One region of the Pseudomonas sp. SB113 genome, then DNA from elsewhere that is predicted to be linked to it. Evidence: predicted binding sites of a transcription regulator. Region 1 holds the regulator's gene; the other holds the start of a gene.
What was found. The regulator sigma-54, encoded in region 1, starts transcription at its own class of promoters, with help from an activator protein. The targets are predictions, from matches to a motif close to ANTGGCATNNANNTTGCTNT.
Positions count from the first base shown of each region.

Region 2: AB1462_RS19510 (circularly permuted type 2 ATP-grasp protein) is a predicted target of sigma-54. The motif match lies at 2,559-2,578, and genes of this name have one in related genera.

Region 1 covers NZ_JBFMHW010000001.1:534,696-539,089, forward strand. The annotation lists gene lptA (lipopolysaccharide transport periplasmic protein LptA) at 1-336, shown strand, start outside; gene lptB (LPS export ABC transporter ATP-binding protein) at 336-1,061, shown strand; gene AB1462_RS02510 (RNA polymerase factor sigma-54) at 1,259-2,752, shown strand; gene raiA (ribosome-associated translation inhibitor RaiA) at 2,828-3,133, shown strand; gene ptsN (PTS IIA-like nitrogen regulatory protein PtsN) at 3,144-3,608, shown strand; gene rapZ (RNase adapter RapZ) at 3,611-4,394, shown strand, end outside.
Region 2 covers NZ_JBFMHW010000015.1:11,194-15,587, reverse strand. The annotation lists gene AB1462_RS19520 (transglutaminase family protein) at 1-165, opposite strand, end outside; gene AB1462_RS19515 (alpha-E domain-containing protein) at 162-1,112, opposite strand; gene AB1462_RS19510 (circularly permuted type 2 ATP-grasp protein) at 1,117-2,526, opposite strand; gene AB1462_RS19505 (ribonuclease E inhibitor RraB) at 2,984-3,325, opposite strand; gene AB1462_RS19500 (hypothetical protein) at 3,539-3,775, opposite strand; gene AB1462_RS19495 (START domain-containing protein) at 3,879-4,394, opposite strand, start outside.

The DNA.
Region 1 (4,394 bases):
AACACGGTGACACTGACGCGCACCCAGGCGGGCGATATCGACGTGGTGACGTCGGTGGGCAACCTGGCTTACTTCGAACAGAAGCAGTCAGCTACCGATACCGGCCCGATGAAGGGCTACGGCAAGACCATCCAGTATCACGCCCAACAGAATCGCATCGTGCTGATCGACCAGGCCAAGGTGCTCAGCCCCGATGGCAACTCCACGGAAGGCGAAAAGATCACCTATGACACCGTGAAGCAGATCGCCAACGCCGGTCGCGCCAATGGCAGCAAAGTCACTGCGCCACGCCCACGTATCGACATGGTTATCCAGCCGAAGAAGAAGGCCGAGTAATGGCAACCCTGAAAGCCCAGCATCTGGCCAAGGCCTATAAAAGCCGTCAGGTCGTGCGCGACGTCAGCCTGTCGATCGACAGCGGCCAGATCGTCGGCTTGCTTGGCCCCAACGGCGCCGGCAAGACCACATGCTTCTACATGATCGTCGGCCTGGTCCAGGCGGACCAAGGTCGCGTCCTGATCGACGACCTGGATGTGAGCCACCAGCCAATGCACGGCCGCGCCCGTGCTGGTATCGGCTATCTTCCGCAAGAAGCGTCGATCTTCCGCAAGCTGTCGGTATCCGACAACATCATGGCCATCCTTGAAACCCGCAAGGAACTCGACCGTGACGGCCGCCGCAAAGAATTGGAAAGCCTGCTTCAGGAATTCCACATCAACCACATTCGCGACAACCTTGGCATGAGCCTGTCCGGTGGCGAGCGACGCCGCGTGGAAATCGCCCGCGCCCTGGCCACTGCCCCCAAGTTCATCCTGCTGGACGAACCGTTTGCCGGCGTCGACCCCATCTCGGTCGGCGACATCAAGCAGATCATCCATCACCTCAAGGCAAAGGGCATCGGTGTGCTGATCACCGACCATAACGTGCGTGAGACCCTCGACATCTGCGAAACCGCCTATATCGTCAACGATGGTCAGCTGATTGCCGAAGGCGACTCTGCCACCATCCTGGCCAACGAGCTGGTCAAGGAAGTGTACCTGGGTCACGAGTTCCGCCTGTAAAGCCGCCTGCAAAAACAAGGCGGTGGCAGGTCGCTTGCCTGATGCGCGGGAGTCAATGAAAACCTCCGGATTTTTATTGTTACCGCGCTCTAGGCAAAGCCCCCGATATCAGGCATATAATTTGCTTATGTTTGGCGCTCACGCGCCCTGTCGTGGATGGCGCATTGCGCCGGCGAATAAGGTGTTAAGCCCCTGCCATGAAACCATCGCTAGTCCTGAGAATGGGCCAGCAGCTGACGATGACACCGCAGCTGCAACAGGCCATCCGCCTGCTCCAATTGTCGACCCTGGACCTGCAACAGGAAATCCAGGAGGCCCTGGAGTCCAATCCGATGCTCGAACGCCAGGAAGAAGGCGACGACTTCGATAATGCAGACCCGCTGGCTGACAACATCGAGCAAAAACCCAATTCCGACGTACAGGAACCCTCCTACCAGGAAACCGCTCCCACGGTGGATAACCTTGAGGAAGGCGATTGGAACGAACGTATTCCCAACGAACTTCCGGTGGACACCGCCTGGGAAGACGTCTACCAGACCAGCGCCAGCAGCCTGCCCAGCAATGATGATGACGAGTGGGACTTCACCACCCGCACTTCCGCCGGCGAGAGCTTGCAGAGCCATCTGTTGTGGCAACTGAACCTCGCGCCGATGTCGGACACCGATCGCCTGATCGCCGTGACCCTGATCGACTGCATCAATAACCAGGGTTATCTGGACGAGACGCTCGAAGAGATTCTCGAGGCCTTCGACCCGGAGCTGGACATCGAGCTGGACGAAATCGAAGCCGTCCTGCACCGTATCCAACAGTTCGAGCCCGCCGGCATCGGTGCCCGCAGCCTGAGCGAATGCCTGCTGCTGCAACTGCGTCAGCTGCCTGCCAAGACTCCATGGCTCGCCGAGGCCCAGCGCCTGGTCACCGACTACATCGACCTGCTGGGCAGCCGCGACTACAGCCAGTTGATGCGGCGCATGAAGCTCAAGGAAGACGACCTGCGTCAGGTCATTGAGCTGGTGCAAAGCCTCAACCCGCGTCCAGGCTCACAGATCGAGTCCAGCGAAGCCGAATACGTCGTTCCCGACGTGATCGTGCGCAAGGACAACGAGCGCTGGCTGGTAGAACTGAACCAGGAATCAGTGCCGCGCCTGCGGGTCAACCCGCAGTACGCCGGTTTTGTTCGCCGCGCCGACACCAGTGCCGACAACACCTTCATGCGCAACCAGTTGCAGGAAGCGCGCTGGTTCATCAAGAGCTTGCAGAGCCGCAACGAAACCCTGATGAAAGTTGCCACCCAGATCGTCGAGCACCAGCGCGGCTTCCTGGAATATGGCGACGAGGCGATGAAGCCACTGGTTCTGCACGACATCGCAGAAGCCGTGGGCATGCACGAGTCGACGATTTCCCGGGTGACCACACAAAAATTCATGCATACCCCACGGGGTATTTATGAGTTGAAATACTTTTTCTCCAGTCATGTCAGCACCTCGGAAGGCGGTGAATGCTCGTCCACGGCGATCCGCGCGATCATCAAAAAACTGGTTGCTGCGGAAAATCAGAAAAAGCCGTTGAGTGACAGCAAGATCGCTGGTTTACTGGAAGCACAAGGCATTCAGGTCGCCCGTCGAACCGTCGCCAAGTACCGCGAATCCCTTGGGATCGCGCCTTCCAGCGAGCGTAAGCGTTTGATGTGACGGGCGGGCCACAGCGTTCCAGTGGCGGGTATTCCTACCCGCCGCTTTATGCACTGGCAACGAAGGAGAAGCTGTATGCAAGTCAACATCAGTGGACACCATATAGAAGTCACCCCTCCACTACGCGACTACGTCGAGCAGAAGCTGAGGAAGCTTGAGGGCCATTTCGACAAGATCACCAACGTGCAGGTCATCATGAAGGTCGACAAGCTTCAGCAGAAAATCGAAGCGACACTTCAGATACCCGGCGGCGAAGTGGTCGCCAATGCCGAACATGAAGACATGTATGCATCAATCGACTTGCTCACAGACAAGCTTGACCGCCAACTCAAAAAGCATAAGGAAAAGAATCTGAGCCTGCTTCAGGGCACAGGTCGTTAACTCTCCCCCCATGATCCGACTTGAAACCATCCTGACCCCCGGCCGTTCCCTCGTGAACGTGCCGGGCGGCAGCAAGAAGAAAGCCCTCGAACAAATTGCCAACCTGATCAGCAGCCAAGTGCCTGAACTGGAGATGCAAGATGTCTTCGAGGCTCTGATTGCCCGTGAAAAACTCGGCTCCACCGGTTTTGGCAACGGCATCGCCATTCCTCACTGCCGCCTCAAAGGCTGCGAGACACCTGTCAGCGCCCTGCTGCACCTGGACGCGCCTATCGATTTCGACGCCATCGACGGTGCCCCGGTCGACCTGCTGTTCGTTCTGCTGGTTCCACAGGCCGCCACCGATGCGCACCTGGAACTGCTTCGGCAGATCGCTAGCATGCTCGACCGCAAGGAAGTACGTGACAAACTGCGCAGCGCCAGCAGTAACGAAGCGCTGTATCAAGTTGTTCTGGATGAACAAAACGGGCAGTAATCATGCGCTTGATCATCGTCAGCGGCCGCTCCGGCTCAGGTAAAAGTACCGCCCTCAACGTTCTTGAGGACAACGGTTTCTATTGCATCGACAACTTGCCGGCCGGTCTCCTCCCGGAATTGGCGGAGCGCGCGCTGATCCATACCGAATTGGCGCAGCCTCTGGTTGCCGTCTCGATTGACGCCCGCAACTTGCCGAGCCACCTCACGCGTTTTCCGGAATTGCTAGAAGAGGTGCGCGCCAAGCACATTCATTGCGATGTGCTGTATCTGGACGCCGACGAAGAAACCCTGCTCAAGCGTTTCTCCGAGACACGTCGACGCCACCCTCTCAGCAGCCCACACCGTTCTCTGGCCGAAGCCATCGAGGACGAAACCAAGCTGCTGGGGCCGATCATTGACCTCGCCGACCTCAAGATCAACACCACCAGCCTCAACCTGTACCAGCTGCGCGATGCCATCAAGCTACGCCTGCTGAACCAGCCGGAGCCTGGCACGGCATTTCTGGTCGAGTCGTTTGGCTTCAAGCGCGGCATGCCGGTGGATGCCGACCTGGTGTTCGATGTGCGCTGCCTGCCTAATCCTTATTGGAAGCCGGAGCTGCGCGACCAATCGGGGCTGGATCAGCCTGTAGCCGATTACCTGGCCGCGCAACCGGATGTGGAGGAGATGTTCCAGGACATTTCCAGCTACCTGCTCAAATGGTTGCCGCGCTTTGCCGCGAGCAACCGAGCCTATGTCACCATTGCTATCGGCTGCACCGGCGGCCACCACCGCTCCGTGTACC
Region 2 (4,394 bases), on a different contig from region 1:
ACCGAACGGATCTATCTGCGCACGCACCGGGCGTGGCAGGTCCAGCTGCCAACTGAGCACATGCTGACGCTCGCTGTCGTGGGGCGTAAGGCGCAGGTACTGGATGCTGGCGCGTACCTGGTCGTCGTAATGGTAGGTGGTTTCGTGACTGATGGAGAGTCTCATGCAGCCTCCAGGTAGGAACTGTAGATGGCGTCGCCCAACTGGCGGACCAAGGGGATAAAGTCGGTCAGCCAGGCGTGCAGGCCTTCCTCGAGGATTTCATCGATCGCGGTGAAGCGCAGGCGCGCATCCATCTCGGCCGCCAGGCGCTGGGCCGGACGGCCGTTGATGCCGGGCAGGCTGGCGAGGATCTGGTCGATCTCTTCGCTGCAGGCCCGCAGCGAGCGCGGTACATCGGCGCGCAACAGCAACAGCTCCGCGACTTGTCGGGCGCCTGGGGCGTCGCGGTAGATCTCGGTGTAGGCCTCGAACGACGATAACGCGCGCAGCAAGGCACTCCACTGATAGTAGGCGTGGGCGGTGCCATCGGTGACGGCTTCGGCCTGGTCGCCGGCCATTTCATAACGCGCATCCAGCAGGCGCAGGGTGTTGTCGGCGCGTTCGATAAAGGTGCCCAGGCGAATAAAACGGAAGGCGTCGTTGCGCATGATGGTGCCGTAGGTTGCCCCCCGGAACAGATGGGAACGTTCCTTGACCCACTCGCAGAACCGACTCATGCCGTAGCGGCTGAGGCCCTGCTGTGAGATTTCGCGAATATCCAGCCACGTGGCGTTGATGTTTTCCCACATGTCGGCGGTAATTCGCCCACGCACGGCATGGGCACTGGCCCGCGCCGCGCCGAGACAACTGTAGATACTGGCCGGGTTGGCCGCATCCAGGGCGAAGAAATGCAACAGGCGTTCGGCGTGCAGTTCACCGTGGCGTTCGCGGTAGTCATCCAGCGTGCCGGTGATCAGCAGCGGCATGGCCAACTCATGCAGGCCATCACCGCGCCCATCCTGGGGCATCAGCGACAGCGAATAACTGACATCGAGCATACGCGCGAGGTTTTCAGCGCGTTCCAGGTAGCGCGACATCCAGTACAAATCCGAGGCAGTTCTACTCAACATGGCATCAGTCCTCGACCACCCAGGTGTCTTTGGTGCCGCCACCCTGGGACGAATTAACCACCAGTGACCCTTCACGCAGCGCTACACGGGTCAAACCGCCGGGTACCACACGGGTTTCCTTGCCGGACAACACGAACGGGCGCAGGTCGATATGGCGCGGTGCGATACCGTTTTCGACAAAGGTCGGGCAGGTGGATAAACACAGGGTTGGCTGTGCGATATAGGCCTGGGGCTTGGCCTTGATACGCGCACGGAAGGCTTCGATTTCGGCTGCCGTGGACGCAGGCCCCACCAGCATGCCGTAGCCGCCGGAGCCCTGGGTTTCCTTCACCACCAGGTCCGGTAGGTTGGCCAGCACGTGGGACAATTCGTCGGGCTTACGGCATTGGAATGTGGGAACGTTCTGCAGGATGGGTTCTTCATCCAGGTAAAAACGGATCATCTCGGTGACGAAGGGGTACACCGACTTGTCATCCGCCACCCCGGTGCCGATCGCATTAGCCAGTACCACGTTGCCCGAGCGATACGCCGCCAGCAGGCCGGGCACGCCGAGCATGGAGTCCGGGTTGAACGCCAGCGGGTCGAGGAACGCATCGTCGAGGCGACGGTAGATCACGTCCACGGCTTTGGGGCCGTCGGTGGTGCGCATGAACACACGGTCATCGCGCACGAACAGATCCGCGCCTTCCACCAGCTCCACGCCCATTTCCCGGGCTAAAAATGCATGCTCAAAAAACGCGCTGTTGAAACGCCCAGGGGTCAGTACCACCACGCTTGGGTTATCCAGGGGGCTGGCGCTTTTCAGGGTATCGAGCAGCAGATTGGGGTAGTGATCGATCGGCGCGATGCGCTGGGCGGCGAACAACTCAGGGAACAGGCGCATCATCATCTTGCGGTCTTCGAGCATGTAGCTCACGCCGCTCGGCGTACGCAGGTTGTCCTCCAGCACGTAGTAGGTGCCGTCGCCATCGCGTACGAGGTCGACCCCGGAGATGTGGGAATAAAGGTCGCGATGCAGGTTCAGCCCCTGCATCGCCAACTGGTATTGCTCGTTGGCCAGTACCTGTTCAGCCGGAATGATCCCAGCCTTGATGATGCGTTGTTCGTGGTAGAGGTCGGCGAGAAACATGTTCAGCGCCTTGACCCTTTGAATGCAGCCACGCTCGACCATGCGCCATTCGCTGGCGGGAATACTGCGGGGGATGGTGTCGAAAGGAATCAAACGCTCGGTGCCCTGCTCGTCCCCGTAAAGCGTGAAGGTGATCCCGGCGCGGTGGAACAGCAAGTCGGCTTCGCGCCGGCGCTGGGCCAGCAGTTCAGCGGGGGTGTCGGCCAACCAGCGGGCGAACTCGCGGTAGTGAGGGCGAACCTGCCCTGCCCCATCGTACATTTCGTCGTAATAAGTGCGGATCATGCCGTACTCCTTGTCACCCGGACGCAAGAACCATCGCAAGGCCCGTGCCAGCGGCATAAACACTTAAAAATCAGTGGGTTAAATATAAGCAAAGACCTGGTCGCACCGTCCTGGTGCGCAGAATGCGCGCTGCAATGCAGCACGCTTCATGGCAATGCAAGCTTTGGCTATCAACAGCATAGCCAGAGTTGATTTCACTGCCCGCCGAAGCCTGCGGATAATCATCCCCATCAGCTGAACAGGATGTGTCCTACAGCTTTAACCATCGCGCAATCGGTACCGTGACAGCTCGTGTACCGACCGACTCCTCCGGTCTTCCCTTTCGGCCACCCTCTTCGGGTGGCCTTTTTTTTGGTGCAAAAAAGGGCTGTGCTAGTTCCGTAGATTTTCTCACTGCACACACAAAATCGGCCGACCCTAGGGTCAGCCGATACGCTGCGTTGCTCATACAATTGCGCTACATGGGTAACCCACGCACCTCTTGCTTGACGCCCCATCCTTCGATGATCCCGCCCAGCGGTTCGACCACTGCTTCAAAGTCTTGCTCGAAGTCTCCTATGCCGTCGTAGGTTGCAAACATGATCTTGCTCAGTTCCAGGTACCAGGCGCCATCGTCGCGCGCACTGACCTGGGCATTCAGGGACTCACCACGAAATTCACCCGCAGCCCTGCGCGCCCGTTCCTCATCCGGGAAAATGGCGTAGAACTCAATGGGGTGGAAACGTGAGAAGTCGAAGCCGCCTTCCTTCATGCGGCGCAGAACGTTGGTGCTGATGTCTTCTTGATAGGCTGTGCTCATGAAACGTCCTCCTCAAACCGATGGATAGACTTTCCGTGCTTCCCAAAGCCCGCGCGTTACCGGCGCGGGTACCACGGCAATAACATCACCACGGGAAAACAAGCATGTAGCTGACAAGACCAGACCTTAGCGATTCATTCGCTGATCTCACTTGCAGAGTAGCGCGAAGCTATCACCTCCACCAGAGGTGCTTGAATGGCATACAGGGAATGTTCAGGCGGCGGGAGAGATGTCGAGGATTTGAATACTGTTCTGGTCTTTGAGGATCTTGACCGTTGGCTCAGGCTTGCGGCCCTCAAGGTCATTGAGGTCGAGTTCGGCGGCCACGGGCACCAGCTTGTTGCGAATCATGTGTGCCGCATCTTCGAGGCTGGGCTTCTGCTCGCAGGTGAACTGCTCCACGGACCGTACGCCGTGATCATCAACGAAGGTAATCTGCCACTTTTGCATCGGTGCCTCCTCGATAAAACCCGTGTGTGGGCTTACAACTATCTGGACCTTGAGGGCTCGGCAAACGTTCCACTCACGTCAGGAGGCACCGGATCAACTGCATTTATTTTTCAGCGTGTTCTTTCAAGGCTTTCAAGGTGTTGAACGGCGCGTCCACCACGAACTTGTTGGCCAACCACGACGGCACGCTGCCGCCCGGCTCGGTGTGTACCTGGTAGGTGACTTCGGTCTCATTGGCGCCTTTAGGCACCAGTTTCCAGAAGCCCTCGACCTGGGCGACACGCACGTAGCCTTTTTCTTCGGGCTTGTAGGTCGGCACGCCCTGCAACTTGCGGGTTACGTTGCCGTCGGCGTCCTTGGTGGTGGTGACATGGATGTACGAATCACGATCGGTCACCGGGAACGGCGCGTTGAACTGGGTGTAGGTCCAGGCCTCATCGCCTTTCTTGTCGACCAGCTTCTGGGATTTGCACTCATGAATCCACGAACAGGCGCCGACCACATCTTCCTGAAGTGCCTGGATCTTGGCGACAGGCGCCTTGATCACGGTCACACCGCGATACGCCTTGTATTTGGAGCCGGCAACTTCGCTCAGGGACACCTTGATACCGCCTTCGTC